DNA from 4 places in the Streptomyces sp. NPDC111606 genome. Region 1 is predicted to be linked to each of the others. Evidence: riboswitches for the same ligand, from Rfam matches in the RefSeq annotation. Region 1 holds a riboswitch; each other region holds the start of a gene.

Region 1 (5,543 bases):
GCGAGCAGGTGACCGAGGACATCGAGCGGGACAAGATCCTCAACGCCCAGGAGGCACTGGAGTACGGGCTGGTGGACCGGATCATCCCCAGCCGCAAGGCGACCCTCGCGCCGCCCACGGGGCGGTGATCGGCCGGTGCTGCCACCCGAGCTGCCGCCCCTGCCCGCGCTGACCCGCGCGGAGGGCGAGTTGATCGACCGTTATCTCGATGTGGTGGACCTGCTCGGCCGGATCAACCCGGCGCAGGACGGCGACACCTACCGCGGACTGCGTGCCGCCCAGGCGCTCGTCCGCAAGGCGGCAGAGCTGCGGGACGCGCTGGCGCTGATGCATCAGCGGGGCGAGACGGAGCTGCACGCCCCCACGCTCGCGCGTGCGCTGCGCGTACTGGACGGGGAGCGCCGCACGGCTCGTGTCACGGTGCCGCCGCGCTCCGACAGTTGACGACGTGTACAGGCCGGTCCCGGACGTCTCGATCCCACTGACGAGGCGTCCGGAACAAGGCTGAAACGCACCAAACGGCGTACCCCCTTTCGGCGTAGCCACGGCTCCTTTTACAGGCCCGTCAGGGTTGCGCAACGGGCATGAGCCCAGGGCGGAACGAGGCGCTCCATCGCTGGTCCGGGACTCCTTCGCCCCCTGGACACCCTCTCGAACACGCGGGTACCCACCCGAACGGGTGAGTGGTGACTAACACCACAAATCCCCGGTTCCGTTGGGTATTTCGCTCATCCGTGCGTCAAGATCCCTGTCTGACGACAAGCCCCCGCCACAGCGGCGGGGCGGTCCGGGCGGACGCCGAGTCCTGCCGCCGCCCGGATGACCGGTCGACAGGAGTGGATCGGCAGGAGTGGAGGACCCGAGCAAGACGGGTCGCCGGAGCGGACGTTCGTTCGATCCGAGCAGCCCTTGGGGTGAAGCCGCGGCAACGCGGCCGGGCAACTTCGCCAGCCCGAATCCGACAGGTCATCCTTCACAGGCGGCTGACGAAGGGTTGCGCATGACTGCGCTCAATCGTGTCCCGTCGCTCATGGCCCGGGCCGGCACGGCCTCGGCTCTCACCATCGCCGCAGTGGGCGGCTCGATACTGGCACCCGGCTTCACCTCCGAAGCTGAGGCGGCCACACCGGCGACGAAGGCACTTCAGGTCGCGGCCTCCAAGAAGGGCTCCCCGTACAAGTGGGGCGCCACGGGGCCGACCCGGTTCGACTGCTCCGGGCTGACGCTGTACTCGTTCAAGAAAGCGGGCAAGAAACTGCCCCGTACAGCGGCCCAGCAGTACAACAAGACCCGCCACATCTCCGCCAAGAGCCGCAAGGCCGGAGACCTGGTGTTCTTCCACTCGGGGTCGTACGTCTACCACGTCGGCATCTACGCCGGGAAGGGAAAGATCTGGCACTCCCCCAAGAGCGGGGACGTGGTGAAGCTGCAGAAGATCTGGACCAGGAGCGTCTGGTACGGCCGGGTCAAGTGACCCTCCCGGGGGCGATGGCGGCGGCCTGACACGCCGTCATCGCCCTCGGGGCACCAGAAAGGCCGTCAGACGGCCGTCAGCGGCCCGGCGAGGAGTCCCACGCCGAAGGCCGTCAGCGCGACGCCGGTGACGGTCGTGACCGCCCGGGCGGCGCGCGGCCGGCGCAGCCACCGCCCGAGCCGGTCCACCAGCAGGACGACCACCTGGAACCACACCATCGCGATCGCGAGCACGATCAGGGCGAGCAGCAGCGTCCTGGGCAGGGCCGGAGCGCCCGCGGGCACGAACTGGGGCAGCACGCTGAGGAAGGTGAGGGACGCCTTCGGATTCAGGGCGTTGGTGACGAAGCCCTGCCGCAGCGGTCGCCCGGTGGAGTCCTCGCGCGTGTCCGCCACTTCACTGCCCCGCTGTCGCAGCGTCTGGACGCCCAGATACAACACATAGACCCCCCCGACCACTTGGAGCACACGGAACAGCGCCGGTACCGCGGCCAGGACCGCGGCGACCCCCAGCACCGCCAGCGTCACATGCACCAGCAGCCCGGCCCCGATCCCGAACGCGCAGGCGATGCCGGCCCGGCGGGAGACGAGGGCGTTGCGCACGACGACGGTGAAGTCGGCACCGGGCATGGCGACGAGGCCTGCGGAGACCCCGGTGAAGGCGATGAGCTGAGCGTCCATGGCACCCAGCGTGCCGCGCGGCAGCCTTCAGCAGGTATGTCGAATATCCTGGGCTGCCCTAAAGCATTGCTTAAGGCAGAACGGCAGACGAGGAGCCCGGCATGTACGACCCGACCAGGCTCGCCGCCCTGGTGGCGGTCGCCGAGGCGGGTTCGATCACCCGGGCGGCCGAGCGGCTCGGCTACACCACGCCCGCGCTCTCCCAGCAGCTGGCCAAGCTGGAGCGCGAGGCGGGCACGGCCCTTCTGGTACGGCACCACCGCGGGGCGCGGCTGACGGGTGCGGGCGAGCTGCTGGTGGCGCGGGCCCGGCGGGTGCTCGACGAGCTGGAGCGGGCACGGCACGAGCTGGCCCGGCTGACCGGCCTGTCGGGCGGCACGCTCCGGCTCGGCACCTTCCAGACCGCGGGCATCCATCTGCTGCCGCCCGCCCTCAGCGCCTTCCGGCGGGCCCATCCGGACGTGGAGCTGACGGTCGCCGACTACGAACCGTCGGCCGGCGTCGCCGCCGTGGCGACCGGTGAGGTGGATCTGGCCCTGACACACGCGTATGAGCCGGGCGACCCGATCCCGCTCGCGTCCTCGGTCCGCGTCGAGCCGATCCTCGTCGAGGAGCTGGTCCTGGTGTCCGCTCCGGGCCACGCCCTCACCAGCGGGACCGCACGGCTGCCGCTGGCCGAGCTCGCCGGGCAGCCGCTGATCAGCATGGCGCCGGACGCACCGGCCCGGCGTGGCGTGGAGGCGGTGCTGGCCCGGGCGGGCGCCCTGCCCTCGGTGCTGGTGCCGACGCCGGGGTATCTCCTGGTGTGCGCGCTGGCCAGTGCGGGGCTCGGGGTCGCGGTCGTACCGGAGATGGTGGCGCGTACCTCGGTCACGCCGGTCGGGGTGCGCGCGCTGGAGGGCGGACAACTGCGCCGTACGATCTCGGTCGCCCACCGGAGCGAGGAGGCGGCTCCGGCCGCGGACGCCTTCCGGGCCTTGCTGCGCGGCACGTTCGGCCGGTCACGGCAGACCTGAGGGGCGGGCTCGCGGCTATGGCTCCTGGGGGCCGGCGGTCGGCACGGGTTCCGCGGGCACCGTCCACGGCAGTTCGATGGAGATGGTCTTGCCGCCTTCGCGGGTCGGGCGCACTCTCAGCTTGCCGCCGCATTCAGCGGTCAGCCAGCGGATGATGACCAGGCCACGGCCGTTGTCCTGCTGGACGGCGGCGGGCAGCCGCTTGGGGAAGCGTGGGTGGCTGTCGGTGACCCCGATGCGCAGGTGTTCGTCACGGTCGAGCACGAGGTCCACCGTGAAGGTGGGTGACTGCCCGAGGGTGTGCTGTACGGCGTTGGTGGTGAGTTCGGAGACGATCAGGCGGATGGTGTCGGCCACTTCCGTGTCCGGTGGCAGTCCCCACTCCGCGAGGGTGGTGACCACAAAGGTCCGGGCCGCGGAGACCGAGGCGGGATCGCTCGGCAGAGTGACGGATGCTTCCAAATGATCTGCCATGGCGATGTCGTCCCTTTCCCAACGGGACCGCAGTCCGACACGGAGCGGAGGGTTCGAGTACGGTCCCGGACTGGTGCTTCGTCGCCAGACTGCCATTACCAGGGCCGTCACGGTGCCGATCCCCCAAGATATGCATATATCTGTCGCTCGAAGCGGTGAACTCTGCGACGGCAGACCGTATTTGGGCGGCTCGGTTGGAGTAAGGAGTTGCCCATGCAGCACGGTCCCGCGGTGCGCCGCCGGAAACTGGGCGCGGAACTGCGTGCGTTACGCACCGGGGCGGGACTCACCAGTGGTGAGGCGGCCCGGCTGGTGGGCTGGCACCAGTCCAAGGTGAGCCGGATCGAAACGGGCGCCAGCGGGGTGAAACCGGCCGATGTGCGGTTACTCCTCGACGTCTACGGCGTACAGGATGCCCAACTACGTCAGTTGCTGCTGGTGTTGGCGGGCTCCGACGAGGGCGGCGGCCGGGATCACTGGTGGCACGCGTACCGCGGAGTGCTGCCGCCGACGTACCGCGATTTCATCAGCCTGGAGTCCCAGGCGAGTGCGATGCGCACGCTGGAGACCTCCGTGGTGCCCGGGCTGCTGCAGACGCCGGAGTACGCCCGTGCGGTGACCCGGGCCGCGGTGGGCGGGCTCGACGACGACGCCGACGAACGTCTGGACGCGCTGGTCGCCGTCCGTCTGGCCAGGCAGGACGTGCTGCGCGCCGAGCCGCCGCTGGAGCTGAGCGCGGTGCTCGACGAGGCGGTGCTGCACCGGGAGATCGGCGGACCCGAGGTGATGGAGCAACAGTTGAGGCGGCTGATGGAGGCGGCGCGACTGCCGCAAGTCCGGCTGCAGGTCCTGCCGTTCGCGGCCGGCGAGCACATCGGCATCACCGGGCCTTTCGTTATCTTCTCATTTTCGCGCACTTCTGATCTGGATGTGGTTGTTCTCGACCACTTGACGAGTAGCCTCTACCTCGAACGGAAAGAAGACCTCCAGGCCTACACGGAGGCCTTCAACGCCCTTCGGATCCACGCCCTTTCGCCCGAGGAATCGATGGATTACATCGCCGCACTGGCTGGCGGCGCGTAAGGAGGCACCATGACCACCCTGCCTCGGAAGGTGAGTTCAAGCACCGAACTGCCTGGTGCACGATGGCTGCGCAGCAGCTACAGCACCGGAGCCAACAATTGCGTCGAGACGGCGCGGCCGCACTCGGGTCCCTGGACCGGACTGCTCGCCGTGCGCGACTCCAAGGACCCGGCCGGACCCGCGCTGCTCTTCTCCCCCGAGAGCTGGGCGGGCTTCACGGCGGCGCTCCAGTCCTGACAGTTTCCCGATCAGCCTGACCGATTCCGATCATTTCCGATCGGTTCCGCCGGGCGCGACGGCAGGGCCGTGTCACGCCGACTCATGGCCGTGTCTCGCCGATGACCCGTACAGCGCGTTCGATCTGCCCCTCGGAGAGGTCCGCGCGGGCGGTCAGCCTCAGCCGTGAGATGCCGTCGGGGACGGAAGGAGGTCGGAAACAGCCCACGGCCAGGCCTGCCGCCCGGCACTCGGCCGCCCAGCGCACGGCCTCCTCCGGGGACGGCGCGCGCACGGAGACGACCGCCGCGTCCGGCCGTACGGCTTGATGGCCCGCGTCGGTCAGGCGTGCGTGCAGTTCGCTCGCCACCTCGCGGGCCCGCTCCGCGCGCTCCGGCTCGCGACGCAGCAGTCTCAGTGCCGCCAGGGCCGCGCCCGCCGCCGCGGGGGCGAGGCCGGTGTCGAAGATGAAGGTCCGGGCCGCGTTGACCAGGTGGTCGATCACCCGGGCGGGGCCGAGCACGGCGCCGCCCTGGCTGCCGAGCGACTTGGACAGCGTGACCGTGACGACGACGTCGTCGGCGCCCGCGAGCCCCGCCG
Region 2 (5,543 bases), on a different contig from region 1:
TCGGCGAGAGTGTGCGAGGCGCGCGCGAAGAGGAAGTCGCCGGTCAATACGGCAACCGAGTTCCCCCAGCGGGTGTTCGCGCTGTCGACACCCCGCCGCACCGCGGCCTCGTCCATCACGTCGTCGTGGTACAGCGTCGCCAGATGGGTCAGCTCCACCACGACCGCCGACGGCACGATCCCCGGCGCATACCGGTCGCCGAACTGGGCAGCGAGCATCACGAGCAACGGCCGGAACCGCTTTCCACCCGCCCGCACCAGATGCTGGGCGGCCTCCGTGATGAAGGGGACCTCACTCTTGGTGGCTTCGAGCAATCCCTCCTCGACAGCCGCCAATCCGGCCTGGACATCGGCTTCCAGAGCCTGGTCCCGCACGCTCAGCCCGAACGGCCCGACGACGGTCACGAGGGGTCTCCTGTCTGCTGGTGTCTACTGGCGGTTACACGGTTTGTCGATAGGTCGCTGCCATCACTCAAGTCAGCGTATCCGGTCACGTTTCGATCACCGATGCCGCCCACCCGTCCACCACGGGCGGTATCGGATCACGACCGGTATGTTTTTGATCACCTGATAAGGCGGGATATCCATCCACTTATAGGGAAGTAACGGTCCGAGTCCCGAACCGACGTCGGCATCGAGCCCGAGCGCGGTCCCCCGCCCCGCGACGACCATGCCTTCCTCGGCCAGCCGAAGGGCCTCCTCACCCTGTCCGGTCTTGAGGTCTGGGAACGCTTCTCGTTCCTCGGTATGCAGGCCATCCTCGTCCTGTACTTCGCCGACACGGTCACCCACGGCGGTACGGGCATGTCGGCCGGAACCGCGGCCTCCGTCTCCGCCGCGTACGGCACCCTCGCCCATCTGGTCCCGGTCGTCGGCGGCTGACTCGCCGACCGTGTCCTCGGCTCGTACCGGGCGGTGCTGTGGGGCGGCATCCTCATCGCCTGCGGCCATTACGCCATGGCGGTGCCGACCGCCGGCATGACCTGGGTGGGCCTCGGCCTGATCAGCGCAGGCACGGGGCTCCTCAAGCCCAACGTCGCCACCATGGTCGGCAAGCTCTACCGCACCGACGACGACCGCCGTGACGCCGGCTTCGCGCTCTCCTACATGGCGATCAACATCGGCGCCTTCGCGGGCCCGCTCATCACCGGCTGGCTCGGCGACGTCACCAAGCCCGCCCACTTCGGCCTCAACGGCGCGATCGCGGTGGCCGCGGGGCTCGCCGTGATGGCCGCGGCACGCCGGCTTCGCCGCACGATGCACCCGGTGCACCGACCTGACGGGGATACCGCTCATGCACATCCGTACGTCCTTCCCTACGAGACGACTCACCACGACATCCGCATCCCGCTCCCGGACGGGACCCTGCCGTACGCGCGCGTGTGGCGCCCCCTGACGGACGAGCCCGTACCGGCGCTCCTCGAGTACCTGCCGTACCGCCTGACCGACTGGACCGCACCCCGCGACCACCAGCGCCACCCCTGGTAGCCGGCCACGGTTACGCCTCCGTGCGCGTCGACATCCGCGGGCACGGCAGCAGCGAGGGCATGCCGACCGACGAGTACTCGGCGACGGAGCTCGCCGACGGGGGCGAGGTCGTCAACTGGCCGGCGGCCCAGCCCTGGTGCAATGGCCGGGTCGGCATGTTCGGCATCTCCTGGGGCGGCTTCAACTCCCTCCAGATCGCGGCCCTCGCGCCCGAACCGCTCAAGGCGATCGTCACGGTCTGCTCCGCGGACGATCGCTATGACAACGACGTGCACTACATGGGAGGTTCCGCCCTCGCCGTCGACATGCACGCCTGGGCCTCGACGATGCTGGCCTTCGTCGCCCGCCCGCCGGATCCGCTGTATGCCGGGGACACCTGGCGGGAGATGTGGCTCAAGCGGCTGGACGCCGTCGAACCGTTCCTGCACACCTGGCTCGGCCACCAGACGCGCAACGACTACTGGCGCCACGGCAGCGTCTGCGAGGACTACGGCGCGATCGACGCCGCCGTCCTGGCGGTGGGCCGCCGGCACGACCCGTACCGCGACACCGTCCTGCGCCTCGTCCAGCACCTGCCGGCGGATCGCGTGCGCGGCCTGATCGGCCCCTGGTCGCACCAGTACCCCGACACCGCGGCCTGCCGCCGGGCCCGGCGATCGACTTCCTCCAGGAGACGCTGCGCTGGTGGGACCACTGGCTGAAGGACGAGGACACGGGCGTCATGACCGAGCCCCTGCTGTGCTCGTACGTCAGTGACTCGCACCGCCCGGCCACGGTGTACCCCACGCTGCCCGGCCGCTGGGTCGGCGAGCCCGCCTGGCCCTCTCCGCACGTGCACGCGGTGACGTACGCCTTCCAGGGCGCCCCCGTCCTCGTCCGCTCCCGCATACACACCGGCATCGACGCCGGCCGCTTCTTCCCCTTCGGTAACGACGCCGACCTGCCGCCGGACCAGCGGGAAGAGGACGCGCGGTCCGCCTGCTTCGAGTTCGAAGTGGGCGAGGGGACCTGGGTGTTGGGGCGGCCGAAGGTGCGGCTGCGGCTGACGTCGGAGGTGCCGCGCGGGCAGGTCGTCGCCCGGCTCTGCGACGTGGCACCGGACGCCTCCTCGACCCTGGTCACGCGGGGCGTGCTGAACCTGTCGGCGCGCCACGGCCGGGACCGCACGGTGCCGTGGGAGCCGGGCGCGACCGAGGACGTGAACTTCGAGCTGAACGGCATCGGCCATGCCTTCCCGCCCGGCCACCGCATCCGCCTGGACGTCTCCTCCGCGTACTGGGCCGTGGATCTGGCCCCAGCCCGATTCGGCGGCGGGCTTCGAACTGGAACCGTCGGCAAGCTCGCTGGAACTTCCGGTATGCGCACGTGCGTTGGACGAATCGACTGACGGCACAGCCATCATTTTCGGGGAACCGGAGCAGGCGGAACCGCTCGGCGTGAACTCCCCCATCACGCTGGACGAGCCCCGCTCCGAGCGCCTCGTCGTGCGGGACGTGGCCAAGGCCGAGTGGCGCCTCAAGGTCGACCCCCGGTACAACGGCACGCGCGTGTACCCCGACGGCCTGGAGTTCACCGAGGACGCAGTGGAGACGTACACGATCAACGAGTGGGACCCCCTGTCGGCCCGCACCCGCTCGGACTGGTCGATCCGCCTGCACCGCCCGGAATGGGGTGGGACGCAACCGTGCGCACCCGCTCGGAGATCAGCTGCGACCGGCATGACTTCATCGCCTCCGACGAGGTGATCTGCATGGAGGGCGAAGAGGTACTTTTCCACCGGACATGGGAGAAACGGACTCCACGGACAGCCGGTTAAAGGCGAGTTGGATTCATTGCCCGATTTGCCGCTCTTGTGGAAGCCAGTGAGTTGGGTCACTTATGCCGATTCATGGAACCGTCCTGGCAAACCCACGTCTCCCCTTGCCCCCAGAGCAAGTTGAGGCTTGGCAACCGCAAAGGATCAAGCGCCCCATTCGCACCAGACCATGGTCAACCGGCCAACAGGTGACCACGGCACTTGTTCCGGACATGTGCTCTCGCATACGTTCCCGCTCAGTCGGGCGGACGCCTAATCCTGCCGCCGCCCGAGTCATCCACCCACGCAACTCACTCACGCACGGCAGGAGCGGGGGACCCAGGTAAGTCGCTGGACCGGACGCCTTGATGGCGCGCCGGACCGGCTCGGGGTGAAGTCGCGCCGCCGCACGGTGGCACGGCCGGGCATCTCCCGCCCGAACCCGACAGCTCACCTCGCAGGCGCCGGAGAGGAACAGCGCCATGCCCCGAGGCAAGCACCGCCGCCCCCGCACCAACCCGCTCACCCGGCACGTCATCGCAGCCGGCACCGGTACCGCCGCCCTCGCCATCCCGCTCCTGAGCGCGACCACCGCGAGCGCCGCACAGCCGGCCCAGTCCCCCACCGTCGCGCAGGCCGCTCCCCAGGCCGCCGTGAAGGCCAAGACCCTCGCGTACACCACGAAGAAGGGCGACACGCTCTACGGCATCGCCGACCGGTACGACGCGCAGGGCGGCTGGAAGCAGCTCTACAAGGACAACCGCAAGGCCGTCGGCGACGACCCCCGTCTGATCCACCCGGGCCTCGACCTGGAGGTCCGGGCGACGAAGAAGGCGAGCTCGCCGGGCAAGTCGGCCGACAAGGCGTCCGCGCCCGCCAAGAAGTCCAACGTCGCCAAGGCCACCCAGTCGTCCGTGAAGAATTACCCGAACAACCTGGACGGCTGGATCCGCAACGCACTGGACATAATGTCGCAAAACGGAATTCCGGGTTCTTACGAGGGCATTCACCGCAACATCATGCGCGAGTCGTCCGGCAACCCCCAGGCCATCAACAACTGGGACTCCAACGCCGTCGCGGGCACCCCGTCCAAGGGCCTCCTGCAGGTCATCGACCCGACCTTCGCGTCGTACCACGTGCCGGGGACGGTGTACGACCCCTACGACCCGGTCGCGAACATCACGGCCGCGTGCAACTACGCGGCCGCGCGTTACGGCTCGATCGACAACGTCAACGGTCCCTACTAGGCCCTGGCGCGGGAGCCTGGCCGCCGACGACATGCCCTACCGGGCGAAGTCGGCCAGGCTCCCCGCGAACAGCCTCTCGAGGACGACGGCGATGCCGTCGTCCTCGTTCGAGAGAGTGATCTCGTCGGCGACCGCCTTGAGTTCGGGATGCGCATTGGCCATCGCCACCCCGCGGGCGGCCCAGTCGAACATGGGGATGTCGTTGGGCATGTCCCCGAAGGCGATCGTCTCGCGAGCGCCGAGACCGAGATGCTCGGCGGCGAGCGCGAGACCGGTCGCCTTGGTGATGCCGCATGGCTGGAGTTCGACGGTCCCAGGCCCCGACATGGTGACCGTCGCGAGGGAGCCGACCACCGACCGCGCCGTCGCCGCCAACTCGTCGTCGGACAGGGTGGGATGGCGCAGCAGCACCTTACTGATCGGCTCACACCACAGGTCGTCGCGGTGCCGGACGCGTACGGCGGGCAGGGTGGGGTGCGGCATCAGGTACCCGGGCTCGATGAGCGTGAGCCCGTCCACGCCGTCCTGGTCGACGGCCGCGTACACCTGCCCCACCTCGGCCTCGATCTTGCCGAGCGCGGTCTCCGCCAGCTCCCGGTCCAGGGTGATGGACCACAGCAGACAGTCCGCTCCGGCGTCGTACAACTGCGCACCCTGTCCGCACACCGCGAGCCCCCGGCTGCCCAGGACGTCGAGGAGCGGGCGCACTCTGGGCGCAGGCCGCCCCGTCACGACGAGGTGCTGCGCACCGGCCGCCGCCGCCTGCGCGAGCGCATCGAGGGAACGATCGGAGAGCGTGTCGTCGCCTCGGAGCAGCGTCCCGTCCAGGTCAGTGGCGATGAGTGAATATGCGATGGGTCGGGCCATGATCAGAGAATACGGACAGGAGGCCCCATCGACTCGACTCGAACCGGACGGCTGCTGTGTTCACATGCGTTGACACCTGTTCCGGTTCCAGTTCTGACTCCGCGCGGGCAACTTCCTTTTGCTTGTGGCGATTTCACCCCCACGTGG
Region 3 (5,543 bases), on a different contig from region 1:
CATGGGGGATGCCGTTGACCATATGACGACCCGTCAGATTCGGAAACCCGTCAGATTCAGAAACCCCGTCCGCTTCAAAAAGCGTGTGCGAGCGGGCAGCACAAAGCCCCGGCACTCACCGGTGCCGGGGCTCAGGGGGTGGCCGCTAGGCCTTGGTGCAGTTCGGGCAGAGGCCGCGGTACGTCACCTCGACGTCCGAGACCGTGAAGCCGAAGCGCTCGGAGTCGGGGAGGTCGGCCATCGGGTTGCCCGTCGGGTGGACGTCCCGGATGGAGCCGCACTGGGCGCAGACCAGGTGGTGGTGGGGCCGGTGGGCGTTCGGGTCGTACCGCTTCGCGCGCTTGTCGGTGGAGACCTCGAGCACCTCGCCGAGGGTGACCAGCTCGCCCAGCGTGTTGTAGACGGTCGCCCGGGAGATCTCGGGCAGCTTGGCGACGGCACGGGCGTGCACCTCGTCGGCCGTCAGGTGGACGTGATCGCCGGCGAGCACCTCGGCCACGACACGCCGCTGCGCGGTCATCCGCCATCCGCGTCCGCGCAGCCGTTCCAGAAGGTCACTCATGCAGAACACCTTAACAGCAGCAGGACCAGCTTCCGAATGGATGTGACTTTGGAGCATGGCTTGACTTAGATAAAGTCCAAGATAGGATCGAGATCGACTTTGGCTCATGGGGCAGGAGTGGCCGGAGTCGCTCGTACCAACGCAGGAGGCGCACGTGATCCAGGGACCGCTTACGACGGAGGCCGGTGCTCCGGTTGCCGACAACCAGAACAGCGAGACCGCGGGCGCCGGCGGCCCGGTCCTCGTCCAGGACCAGCTCCTGCTGGAGAAGCTCGCCCACTTCAACCGGGAGCGCATTCCGGAGCGGGTGGTGCACGCCCGCGGCGCCGGCGCCTACGGCACCTTCACGGTGACCGCCGATGTCACCCCGTACACGCGCGCCGCGTTCCTTTCCGAGGTCGGCAAGCGGACGGAGACGTTCCTGCGCTTCTCGACGGTGGCCGGCAGCCTGGGCGCGGCGGACGCCGTGCGCGACCCGCGCGGCTGGGCGCTGAAGTTCTACACCGAGGAGGGCAACTACGACCTCGTCGGCAACAACACCCCGGTGTTCTTCATCAAGGACGCCATCAAGTTCCCGGACTTCATCCACACCCAGAAGCGCGACCCGTACACGGGAAGCCAGGAGGCGGACAACGTCTGGGACTTCTGGAGTCTGTCGCCCGAGTCGACGCACCAGGTGACCTGGCTGTTCGGTGACCGCGGCATCCCGGCGTCGTACCGCCACATGAACGGCTACGGCTCGCACACCTATCAGTGGAGCAACGAGGCCGGCGAGGTCTTCTGGGTCAAGTACCACTTCAAGACCGACCAGGGGATCAGGAACCTCACCCAGGCCGAGGCGAACGGGCTCGCCGGTGAGGATCCCGACTCCCATCAGCGTGACCTGCGCCAGGCCATCGAGCGCGGTGAGTTCCCGAGCTGGACCGTGCAGGTGCAGATCATGCCGGCGGCGGACGCGGCGACGTACCGCTTCAACCCGTTCGACCTCACCAAGGTGTGGCCGCACGAGGACTACCCGCCGATCGAGATCGGCAGGCTGGAGCTCAACCGCAACCCGCAGAACGTCTTCGCCGAGGTCGAGCAGTCGATCTTCAGCCCCGCCCACTTTGTGCCGGGCATCGGCCCGTCCCCGGACAAGATGCTCCAGGGCCGCCTCTTCGCGTACGGCGACGCCCACCGCTACCGCGTCGGCATCAACGCCGACCACCTACCGGTGAACCGCCCGCACGCCACCGAGGCGCGCACCAACTCCCGCGACGGCTTCCTGTACGACGGTCGCCACGGCGGCGCGAAGAACTACGAGCCGAACAGCTTCGGCGGCCCGGCCCAGACCGGCCGTCCGCTGTGGCAGCCGTTCGCCGGCTTCACGGCCGGCACGGGTAACCACGAGGCGCCCGTGCACGCCGAGGACGACGACTTCGTGCAGGCGGGCAACCTCTACCGCCTGATGTCGGAGGACGAGAGGGAGCGCCTGATCGCCAACCTGGCAGGTGCCCTCGCGCAGGTCTCGCGCGAGGACATCACCGAGCGGGCGATCGGCAACTTCCGTCAGGCCGACGAGGACTTCGGCAAGCGGCTGGAGGCCGCGGTCCAGGCCCTGCGCGGCTGAAACGACAACCAGCACTGGACCGCTTGCCGTGGCCGGTGGGCCGGGCCCCTTCGGGGGTCCGGCCCATCCGGCGTCCTAGGCGGGCACGTGCTGCCGTGCGGGTGCCCAGCAGCGGATGATGTCGCGGACCGAGACGATGCCCACGGGTTCCTCGTGGTCCAGGACGATCAGATGCCGGAAGCCGCCGTGCGCCATGGCGCGGGCCGCCTCCTCCAGGGTCCATGACGGGGCCGCGAACACGACGTTGTTGGTGGTGTGGTCGTGGGCGCGCTCGGCGTCCGGGTTCTGTCCGAGGCCGACGGAGTTGAGGATGTCGCGTTCGGTGAGGATGCCGATACCGCCGGCATCGGGGTCGTGGACCACGGCCGCGCCGATCCGACGAGCGGACATCAGCGCGGCAGCCTGGCGAAGGGTGTGGGTGGGGCCGATGGTGAGGACCACGGTGCTCATGGCGTCACGTACGAGCATGGATGGAGCCACCTCCTGAAGTGCCCCCGCACCGTTTGTTCATTGTTTCACAAATTCACAAGTGGGGGGACTCTCAGAGTGACAGGTAAAGAGGGGGTCAACAAGGGGGCGCTCAGTAGCGCTCGTAGTGATCGACTGCCTTGGCATGGTGGGGAGTTGTACCTGCACTTGGCGGGGACCTGCGAGGTTGCAGTCGATGATGGTTGCCGTTTGTCGTCCTGGGCCGTTCTCGGACGGCCCACCGACGGCCCAGCTTCGTGGCGAGCGTGGTAGCGCCTTCCTTCGGAGTTCGCAAGGTCGGGTGGCTGTTACCGATCATGAAAAAGAGGTCTTGGTCTGGGGACCAAGACCTCTCACTACTACGAGCGCCCTTTCGCGGGGTTGCCGCCTAGGGGCCGCTCCGCTGTCGTCCCTGCTTGGTGGTGGGGACTAGTCAAAACTCTTGGCAGTAGGTACCGACTACGACTCCTTGCGGACGTACCTGATGACTCCGAAGATGAAGCCGGACAGCACGATCGTTGCCACTACGCCCGTGCTGATCGCCCCGTAGTACGAGGCGTGATCCATTGTCCTTCGGAGGACGCCAGCGGTGCCGCCACCGATGATCCCCACCAGGATGATGATCACAGCCTCGAACTTCCGGATCTTTTTTGATCCGTCGTCCCCGTTCCCGCCGCTGGAACCGGAACCAGCCCCCGAGGCCTGGGAGCCGTTCTGCGTTGCCGTCATGGCTTTCTCTGCCTTCGTCAGTCGCCTGTGAAGGATGACCTGTCGGATTCGGGCTGGCGAAGTTGCCCGGCCGTGGTGCCCACGGCTTCACCCCAAGGGCTGCTCGTCCCGACCGTGGCTTGGTCGTTCCAGCGACCCGTCATGCTGGGTCCCCCACTCCTGCCGTCTCCGTGTGATCGACTGAATCCGGGGCGACGGCAGGACTCGACGTCCGCCCCGGACCGCCCCGCCGTTCAGGTAGCGAGGCTGTCTCGTGGGATGGATAGTGACTCAGGTCTCAGCGAAACGCCCAACCGAAACAGGTGTTTGTGGCGATACTCACCAACGAAGTATTTGGTAGGACAATCTGACTAATCTGCCCTGGTCAAACGGATGTTGACACTCCGTCAGAGGTGCTGGTTGAGCTTGGCAGGTGGATGCGCGTAGATACTCCCGGAGGGTCTTCAGTGTGAGTCGTTGCCCGGGATATGGATGTACGCGACACTCATGGGCGGCTCCGGGCGCTCACCATGTCTTGGGGGCGATTGCGCCGGCGCAGCAGCAAGTCCTCTATGGAGGGCCAGTGCGGCAGCGCTGTGCCGAATCGAGCGCGAGCCCGGGCGGGTTGAGGACCACAACTGACCTCCAGGAGCGGCTCGGGTCACGAGGCGCGGCGGAAGACGGTGGCGGGGCCGATGATGCGGGGGCCGAACTTGTCGCGGACGCGGTCGATGGCCGCTTCGGCGATGAGTCGGCACTCGCGGGCTTCGTCGAAGGTGATCTGGGTTGCGACTTGGTCGGCGTCGATGAGGTCCTCGCCCTTGAGGGCCAGCGCAGTCAGGCGTCCGCGTTGCAGGCCGGCCGCGTCCATGAGCTGGTAGGCGATGAGGCGCAGGTCGTCGTCGTGTCCGGACGGTTCGGCGAGGCGACGGGTCTTCTCCCAGCGGCCGCCACCGGCGAACGTCAGTGTGAGGGTGAGCGCACGGGCCGCCTGGTCGCGGCCGCGCAGCAGTTGCCCGAGGCTCACAACGAGGTCGAGGAGGGCGGCGCGGGCGTCGGCGCCGTCCAGCGTGTGCTGGGCAAACCTCCACCGGACGGTCGCGGCCGCGGGCAGGGCGCGGGGGACGACGGGTCGGGGGTCGATGCCGCGGGCCCGGTCGGCGGCGGTGCGGCCGGCGCGGCCGCCCAGCAGTCGCTGCACCGTGGCCGGCGGCACGGCGGCGAGCAGGCCGACGCTGTGGATGCCGTAGTCGATCAGCGTTTCGGCCTGGCGGGGGCCGATGCCGTGCAGGGCGTCGACCGGCAGCGGGGCCAGCCACGCGCCGGCCTCGCCGGTTTCGACGGCCAGGACTCCGCCGGGCTGTGGGATCTGGGCGGAGGCGGTGGCCGCGACCGTGATCGAGGGGCCGATGCCGACCCTTACGTCGACACCCAGGCGCGAGAGGGAACGTACGCGCAGGACCTCGCCCAGTCGGTGCGTGTCCGTGCCGTAGTAGCGCAGCGCGCCCTTCAGTTCCACCAGGGCAGCCGTGGGCGGCAGCGCCTGCACGACCGGGGAGAACTCTGCGAGCAGCTCCAGGACCTGCCGGTAGGCCTCCTCCGGCAGCCGGTCCGGGCAGCGCACATGCATCACCGTCGACACCCGGGGAGCCGTTCCGTCTTTGGTCATCACCCTCACCTCCCACACCGCACGTTATCGAACGTAAAATCGAACACGCGAGGGTGACAGGCCGGATCGCGGGCATAGAATCAAAAATGTGTTCGACGATCTGCCGCCCGACCTGGAGCGGCTCCATACGCTGCGTGTCTGGCATGCCCTCTGGGTGGAGCGCATCGACCGCAAGATCGCAGCCGTTCAGCGGCGCCAGGCCGAAGAGGAGCACGGCCGGCGCAATCGGCCGGAGCGGCCGGACTGGATCGTCGAACTCGGCATCGGCGCCGACCGCACCCCCGTGCAGGTCCACGCCGGCGACTGCTACATCGCGGGCAAGCGGCGCCGCGCGGTCAGCCGCGACGAAGCCCGCCAGCTCCTCGTCGCAGGCCTCGAAGCGTGCACCCACTGCGACCCCGACACCCGGCTGCACATCCTCGACTTATCCCGGCTGCGCAGCGCAGGCCCTTCACGCCCGGCACGCAAGATCGAACAACCGCGGCATCCGGGGCGTATTCTTCGACCGCGGTGACGCATGACCGTCA
Region 4 (5,543 bases), on a different contig from region 1:
AGTAGTTCGGAGCGGGAGACGCGGCGGCCGGCGTCGATCTGGGCGTAGGTCGTGCGGGGCAGGGAGAGGCCCGCCGAGCGGTACGCGGCCTGGGTGAGGCCGGAGCAGTCGAAGGCGTTCGGGCCGGTCGCGCCCCAGACGTAGGGGCTGCCGAGTTTGGAGTATGCGTACGAAATGGCCGACGCCGCACGGGCGTTGGGTGCCTGCGTCGTGGCTGAGCCGGGGGCCGCCAGGGCGTCGCGGGTGTCTGCCGAGGAGCGGGCCGCGCGGTCGGTGCCGCCGTTTGCGCCCTGGAGTCGGGCGCGCTCCTCGGCGGTCAGTTGGGCGAGCAGAGTGCGGGCGGCGTCCAGCTTGCCGGTGATCGTCTCTCGGTGCCGTTGCAGTTCCGCCTGGCGGGACTGCAGCGAGGTCAGTTCGATGCGCGCAGCCCCGCGCAACTGCTCGATCTCGCGTAATTGCCTGCGGACGCTCGCGACGGACGCCGCCTGACGGTTGCCGGCGCGTTCGGCGAACTCCGCGCCGTCGAGGTAACGGTCGGGGTCGTTGGAGAGGGCGAGCTGGAGGGCCGGGTCGACGCCGCCGTCGCGGTACTGCGCCGCGGCCATCGAACCGAGCGCCTCGCGCGCCGAGTTGAGCTTCTCCGTCTTGCGGGCGGCCTCGTCCTGCAGTGCACTGATCCGCTGCTCGGCAGCGTCCGCCTTCTCCTTCGCGCCGTTGTACTTCTCGGTCGCGACCTCCGCCTCGTGGTACAGCTTGTCCACCTTCGCCTTCACCTGAGCCGGTGTCAGCTGTGGTTCGGCGTGTCCGGTCCCGTCGAAGCCCGTCGCCGTCGCCGCGCCCGCCAGGGCGATCGTCCAGGCCGTGCGGGCCGTACTGCCGCCGACCGAGCGCCGGCGGGGCTTTCGGTGCGCTGCCACGTGGACTGCACGTCCTTTCGTACGACCGCCTCGTCCCGTACGTCCGCCCCGACAGCCTGGGGAGCGGACGTACGACTGCCCGCGGGCGGGATACGCGTCCGGCGACGGCCCACACAGGGGGAGCGGGCCGCCGCCGGACCTTTCTCGGCGGTGGTGGCCGACTGCCGCCCCTGGCCCGGGCGGCGGTGGGGAGCCGGTCACCTGGTGGAGGACGCTAAACCTGAGTGTGTCGGGGTGGTAACGCGTTGTGCGGAAGTGCCGGGAGCGGATCGTGCGTGACCGTAAGTGAGCGTGATCGCGGGATGAGGGCGTCTTGTTCACGCTGTGTGCTGACCGATGTGGCGGAAAGGGGGGTGGGTGGGGGTGGCGGGGTGCTATGGGGCGCATATATGCAAGATCGGAGTGGGGGAGGGGGTGGGGGCGGGTGCCTTGATGGGGCTGATTAGGCTCCCGCCTCATGGACGTACTCATCCACCTCTTCGTCGGTCTGCACATCATCGGCATCGCCGCGTTGCTCGGTGGTTTCTTCACCCAGATGAAGGCGATGGGCCAGGGCACCGCCCGGTTTGTGCCCGCGATGCTGCACGGCGCGCTGACCATGCTGGTCACCGGTGTGATCCTTGTCGGCCTCAATCAGGCGGACGATCAGTCCGTCAACAACATCAAGATCGGTGTGAAGCTGGCGCTGCTGGTCGTGATCCTCGGGCTGGTTTATGTGAAGCGGGACGAGGAGACGGTGGACAAGCGGCTGTTCGGGTTGGTGGGTCTGCTGACCATGGTGAACGTCTTCATCGCCGTTCTGTGGACGTGACCTCGGCGTAGTTCAGCGCTGCGCCTGCGGTGACCGCCAGCCATGCCGCGACGGCGATCCACAGCAGTGCCTCGCCGGGATCCGTGAGCCAAGAAACGTCCACTGCGGTGGCGACGGCGAGGGTCGCTGCGGCGGTCATGCCCATGGGGAAGACGGTGGCCCAGCGGCGTACGTCGTAGCGCAGCCGGGGCCGGCCGATCTCGGCGATGAGCAGCACGGCGTACCAGGCCAGGTCCAGGATCAGCAGGGCGATGGTCACGGTGCGCAGGACGTCGGTGTCGTCCTCGTTCCACAGGTACAGGCTCGGGCTGTCGGCGGACAGGAGCTTCGAGCCGGCGAGGGCGGAGATGGCGAGGGCGCCGCCCGCCACCCAGTGGTCGCCTGCGCCCTCGATCAATTGCCGCAGGTCGAAGCGGGTCAGGGCGATGACGTAGAGCACCAGGCCCAGCCAGAACAGCACGAGCGCCGCGTGGGCGAGCCATGCCGTGGACTCGGTCGCGGCGAGGGTTGCGGCCAGGACGGCCAGGCCCTCGGTGGCCACGCAGCCGAGGAAGACCGCGCCGGGCATGCGCGGGTGCCAGCGGCGTACCACGGCGATGAGGAGGCCCGGCCAGAGCAGGGCCGCCAGGGCCAGGAGGGCCTTGGCGAGGGGTTGCCAGCCGAGGGTGGCGAAGCGGGTGCCGAGAACCGTCGTTGCGGCTACGGCGGTGAGGGCTGCGGGGGTGGCGGCTTCTTTGAGCCACCTGGCGCGGTCCCGGAGGAGCCTTGCGGTGAAGTCGCCGGCGAGGGCCAGCCAGGCCGCGCAGGCGAGGGCCAGGGCGATTCGGGACAGGGTTTCGTAGCCGGTCTGGTGGAGGGCGACCGACAGGATGCCGGTTGCCATGACGGCTGCGCCGGCTGCGGGGGGACGTTGCGACCACCAGGTGTGGAGGGGGGATGTGGTGGTGGTCGTGGGGGCGGGCATGAGATCGATGCTAGGGAGTGGGGGGAGTGGGACGGGTGGGGGCACGCGCGCGTGTGGGGTGAAATGCGGGTGGTTGAGCGCCGGGATGCCTGCGGCGGCCCGCTCGGGTGAGTGGGGGTGCGCGCAGCGCCTGCGGGTGTGTGGTGGGTCGGGGACGTGCCGGGGGGGTGTCCGTCCTCGGTCGGGCGGTTGCTGTGCCTCGAGAGGGGCTGTTTGTTGACGCCCGCCTCTGCGGGCGGACACCCCCGGCACGTCCCTTGCCGCCGTACGCAGCTGCGCTCATCCGCGTCCACGCGCGCGTGACATTGCGCCACGCGCGCGTGCGGTCGTCAGGCCGGGCGGACCACGCTGTGGATCGACGACTCTCCGTCGTAGAAGATCGACTCCTCACGGACGTACGTGCCGGGCTTCGGGGCGTGGATCATCATGCCGTTGCCGATGTAGAGGCCTACGTGCGTGATGTCGTCGTAGAAGAAGACCAGGTCGCCGGGCTGGGCGCTGGAGACGGAGACCGTGGTGCCGGCGTTGACCTGGTCGTAGGTGACGCGCGGGATGTCGACGCCTGCGGCCTTCCAGGCGGCCTGGGTGAGGCCGGAGCAGTCGTAGGAGTCGGGGCCGGTGGCGCCCCAGACGTACGGCTTGCCCACCTGGGAGCGGGCGAAGGCCAGGGCCTTCTCCGCCTTGGTCGCGTACGAGGAGTCCGACGCGGACGAGTCGGAGGAGGACGAGTCGGACGAAGACGAGTCGGACGAGGAGTCGTTGCTCTCCTGCTGCTGGGCCGCTTCCTGGCGCCGCTGCTCGGCCGCCTCTTGCTGGCGGGCCAGTTCCGCCGCCTTGCGGGCGGCCTCCTCCTCCTTGCGCTTCTCGATCGCGGCGAGGCGCGCCTTCTCCTCCGCCGTCAGCTTCGACAGCAGTTCGCGTGCGTCGGCGAGCTTCTGCTGGACGGTGGACTTGGCCGTCCGCAGGTCGTTCTGCGACTCGGTGAGCGTCTCGAGGCTCTGGGCGGCCTCCTGGCGCTTCTTCATCGTCGCGGACTGCTGGGTGAAGTAGTCGTCGACCGATTCCTTCTGGCGGCCCGTCATGCGGTCCATCAGCTGGGTCTGGTCGAAGTAGTCCTGCGGGGTGTCCGCCAGGAGGAAGGTCGCCGTGTCGGGGGCCGAGGCTCCCGTGCGGTACTGGGCGGCTGCGTTGCGGCCGAGTTCCTCGCGTGCGTCGTTGAGCTTCTGGGTGCGCTGGGCGACGTCGTCGAGGAGGGTGTCGACGCGCTTGCGCTGCTTCGCGGTCTTCTCCTTGGCCGCGTTGTACTTCTCGGTCGCCGACTCCGCCTGGCGGTAGAGGTCGTCGACCTTCTTCTCGACCTCCTCGAGGCTCGGCTTGTCGTCCGTCGAGGGGCTCGCGTTGGCCGTCTGGGACAGCAGGGCGACGGACGTGAGGGCCGCCGTGGCGAGGGCGGGGGTCCGTATGCCTGCTACGCGCGTACCAGCGGGACGCGACTTGCGGTGCGACGCCAAGGGAGGCGACTCCTTCCATGCTCCGCCTACCGAGTTAGCTGTCGGGTTCGGGCGGGTGTTTCGGAAGGGTTGCCCTACGGCCGTCCCCCGGGCGGGAGTCGAGCCGATTCACCCCAAGTTCGGTGGGTCCCCGGCTCCGGGTTGCACGGCGGCGCTCCGGACTCGGCGGAGGCCGTGCGGCCCGGCGTCGTTCGCCGGTGGGGGTCGTACGGCCTGTCCGGCACGGTAGCCAACTCGTGTGGCCCCTGTGAAGGTTGATGTTCGATATGCCCGATACGTTTTCGTGACCTTGGCGATGTGTGTCGTGGATCGCGGTCGATGTGGGGCTGTTGGTGGCTGCTTGTCAGATTTTCTGAGGGTGGCGTGCATGTGGGAGGGATTAGGGCGGTTGGGTTCGAGGGGTTGCGCATCGTAATGGGATGGTTCTGCAGGGTGAGGGGGGTGTTGGGGTGTGCGGGGTTCGAAGATCGATGAGTGCTGAAACAGGTGATGTTCTCAGGGTGGCGGCGGGCTGTCAGTGGGGCGCCCTAGACTCGGAGAGCGATGAGCAGCCTCTTTGACGACAGCTTCCTGGCGGACCTCCAGGCCCCGCGGGCCCATGCGGGCGAACCTCCGCCGCCGCCCGAGGACGATCACGCTCCGGAGCCGGTTCCGGACGATCTGTTCGGCGGGAAGTTCGACATGCCGCCGGACCGGGACGAGTACTACCGCGACGGCGCCCCGCGCCCGGCCCTCGACGCGGCCGCGCTGCTGGAGGGGCTGAACGAGAACCAGCGTGCGGCCGTCGTCCACTCCGGCGGCCCGCTGCTCATCGTGGCCGGAGCCGGGTCCGGCAAGACGCGTGTGCTCACCCATCGCATCGCGCACCTGTTGGCTGAGCGGAATGTGCATCCGGGGCAGATCCTCGCGATCACCTTCACCAACAAGGCCGCGGGTGAGATGAAGGAGCGTGTCGAGCAGCTCGTCGGCCCGCGCGCGAACGCGATGTGGGTGATGACCTTCCACAGCGCGTGCGTCCGCATCCTGCGCAGGGAGAGCAAGAAGCTCGGGTTCACCTCGTCGTTCTCGATCTACGACGCTGCCGACAGCAAGCGGCTGATGGCGCTGGTATGTCGTGATCTGGATCTCGACCCCAAGCGTTTTCCGCCCAAGTCCTTCAGCGCCAAGATCAGCAATCTGAAGAACGAGCTGATCGACGAGGAGGACTTCGCCGCCCAGGCGACGGACGGCTTCGAGAAGACCCTCGCGCAGGCGTACGCCCTGTACCAGTCGCGGTTGCGGGAGGCCAACGCCCTCGACTTCGACGACCTGATCATGACGACGGTCAATCTGCTGCGCGC

Evidence for each region. Region 1 has a riboswitch for cyclic di-AMP ahead of ACZ7M7_RS20700 (C40 family peptidase). Riboswitches for the same ligand answer to the same signal wherever they lie in the genome.
Region 2: it holds a riboswitch for cyclic di-AMP, as region 1 does, so the genes downstream of both, ACZ7M7_RS39795 (transglycosylase SLT domain-containing protein) here and ACZ7M7_RS20700 (C40 family peptidase) in region 1, are expected to answer to the same signal.
Region 3: it holds a riboswitch for cyclic di-AMP, as region 1 does, so the genes downstream of both, ACZ7M7_RS10510 (hypothetical protein) here and ACZ7M7_RS20700 (C40 family peptidase) in region 1, are expected to answer to the same signal.
Region 4: it holds a riboswitch for cyclic di-AMP, as region 1 does, so the genes downstream of both, ACZ7M7_RS08320 (C40 family peptidase) here and ACZ7M7_RS20700 (C40 family peptidase) in region 1, are expected to answer to the same signal.

Annotation. Positions count from the first base shown of each region.
Region 1 is NZ_JBVKBY010000005.1:452,520-458,062, forward strand. Features, by position in the region: gene ACZ7M7_RS20690 (ATP-dependent Clp protease proteolytic subunit) at 1-128, shown strand, start outside; gene ACZ7M7_RS20695 (hypothetical protein) at 136-444, shown strand; cyclic di-AMP (ydaO/yuaA leader) riboswitch at 865-997, shown strand; gene ACZ7M7_RS20700 (C40 family peptidase) at 1,001-1,474, shown strand; gene ACZ7M7_RS20705 (LysE family translocator) at 1,540-2,154, opposite strand; gene ACZ7M7_RS20710 (LysR family transcriptional regulator) at 2,256-3,170, shown strand; gene ACZ7M7_RS20715 (ATP-binding protein) at 3,186-3,644, opposite strand; gene ACZ7M7_RS20720 (helix-turn-helix domain-containing protein) at 3,858-4,727, shown strand; gene ACZ7M7_RS20725 (DUF397 domain-containing protein) at 4,737-4,964, shown strand; gene ACZ7M7_RS20730 (8-amino-7-oxononanoate synthase) at 5,047-5,543, opposite strand, start outside.
Region 2 is NZ_JBVKBY010000015.1:140,233-145,775, reverse strand. Features, by position in the region: gene ACZ7M7_RS39810 (polyprenyl synthetase family protein) at 1-404, opposite strand, end outside; partial or broken gene ACZ7M7_RS39805 (oligopeptide:H+ symporter) at 633-1,271, shown strand; partial or broken gene ACZ7M7_RS39800 (CocE/NonD family hydrolase) at 1,294-3,303, shown strand; cyclic di-AMP (ydaO/yuaA leader) riboswitch at 3,585-3,759, shown strand; gene ACZ7M7_RS39795 (transglycosylase SLT domain-containing protein) at 3,765-4,529, shown strand; gene ACZ7M7_RS39790 (HAD family hydrolase) at 4,566-5,396, opposite strand.
Region 3 is NZ_JBVKBY010000002.1:585,974-591,516, forward strand. Features, by position in the region: gene ACZ7M7_RS10495 (Fur family transcriptional regulator) at 146-562, opposite strand; gene ACZ7M7_RS10500 (catalase) at 669-2,171, shown strand; gene ACZ7M7_RS10505 (CBS domain-containing protein) at 2,247-2,639, opposite strand; gene ACZ7M7_RS10510 (hypothetical protein) at 3,099-3,368, opposite strand; cyclic di-AMP (ydaO/yuaA leader) riboswitch at 3,376-3,512, opposite strand; gene ACZ7M7_RS10515 (DNA polymerase Y family protein) at 4,009-5,016, opposite strand; gene ACZ7M7_RS10520 (DUF6233 domain-containing protein) at 5,105-5,530, shown strand.
Region 4 is NZ_JBVKBY010000002.1:86,469-92,011, forward strand. Features, by position in the region: gene ACZ7M7_RS08305 (C40 family peptidase) at 1-917, opposite strand, end outside; gene ACZ7M7_RS08310 (hypothetical protein) at 1,375-1,728, shown strand; gene ACZ7M7_RS08315 (tellurite resistance/C4-dicarboxylate transporter family protein) at 1,706-2,692, opposite strand; gene ACZ7M7_RS08320 (C40 family peptidase) at 3,022-4,203, opposite strand; cyclic di-AMP (ydaO/yuaA leader) riboswitch at 4,212-4,381, opposite strand; gene pcrA (DNA helicase PcrA) at 4,747-5,543, shown strand, end outside.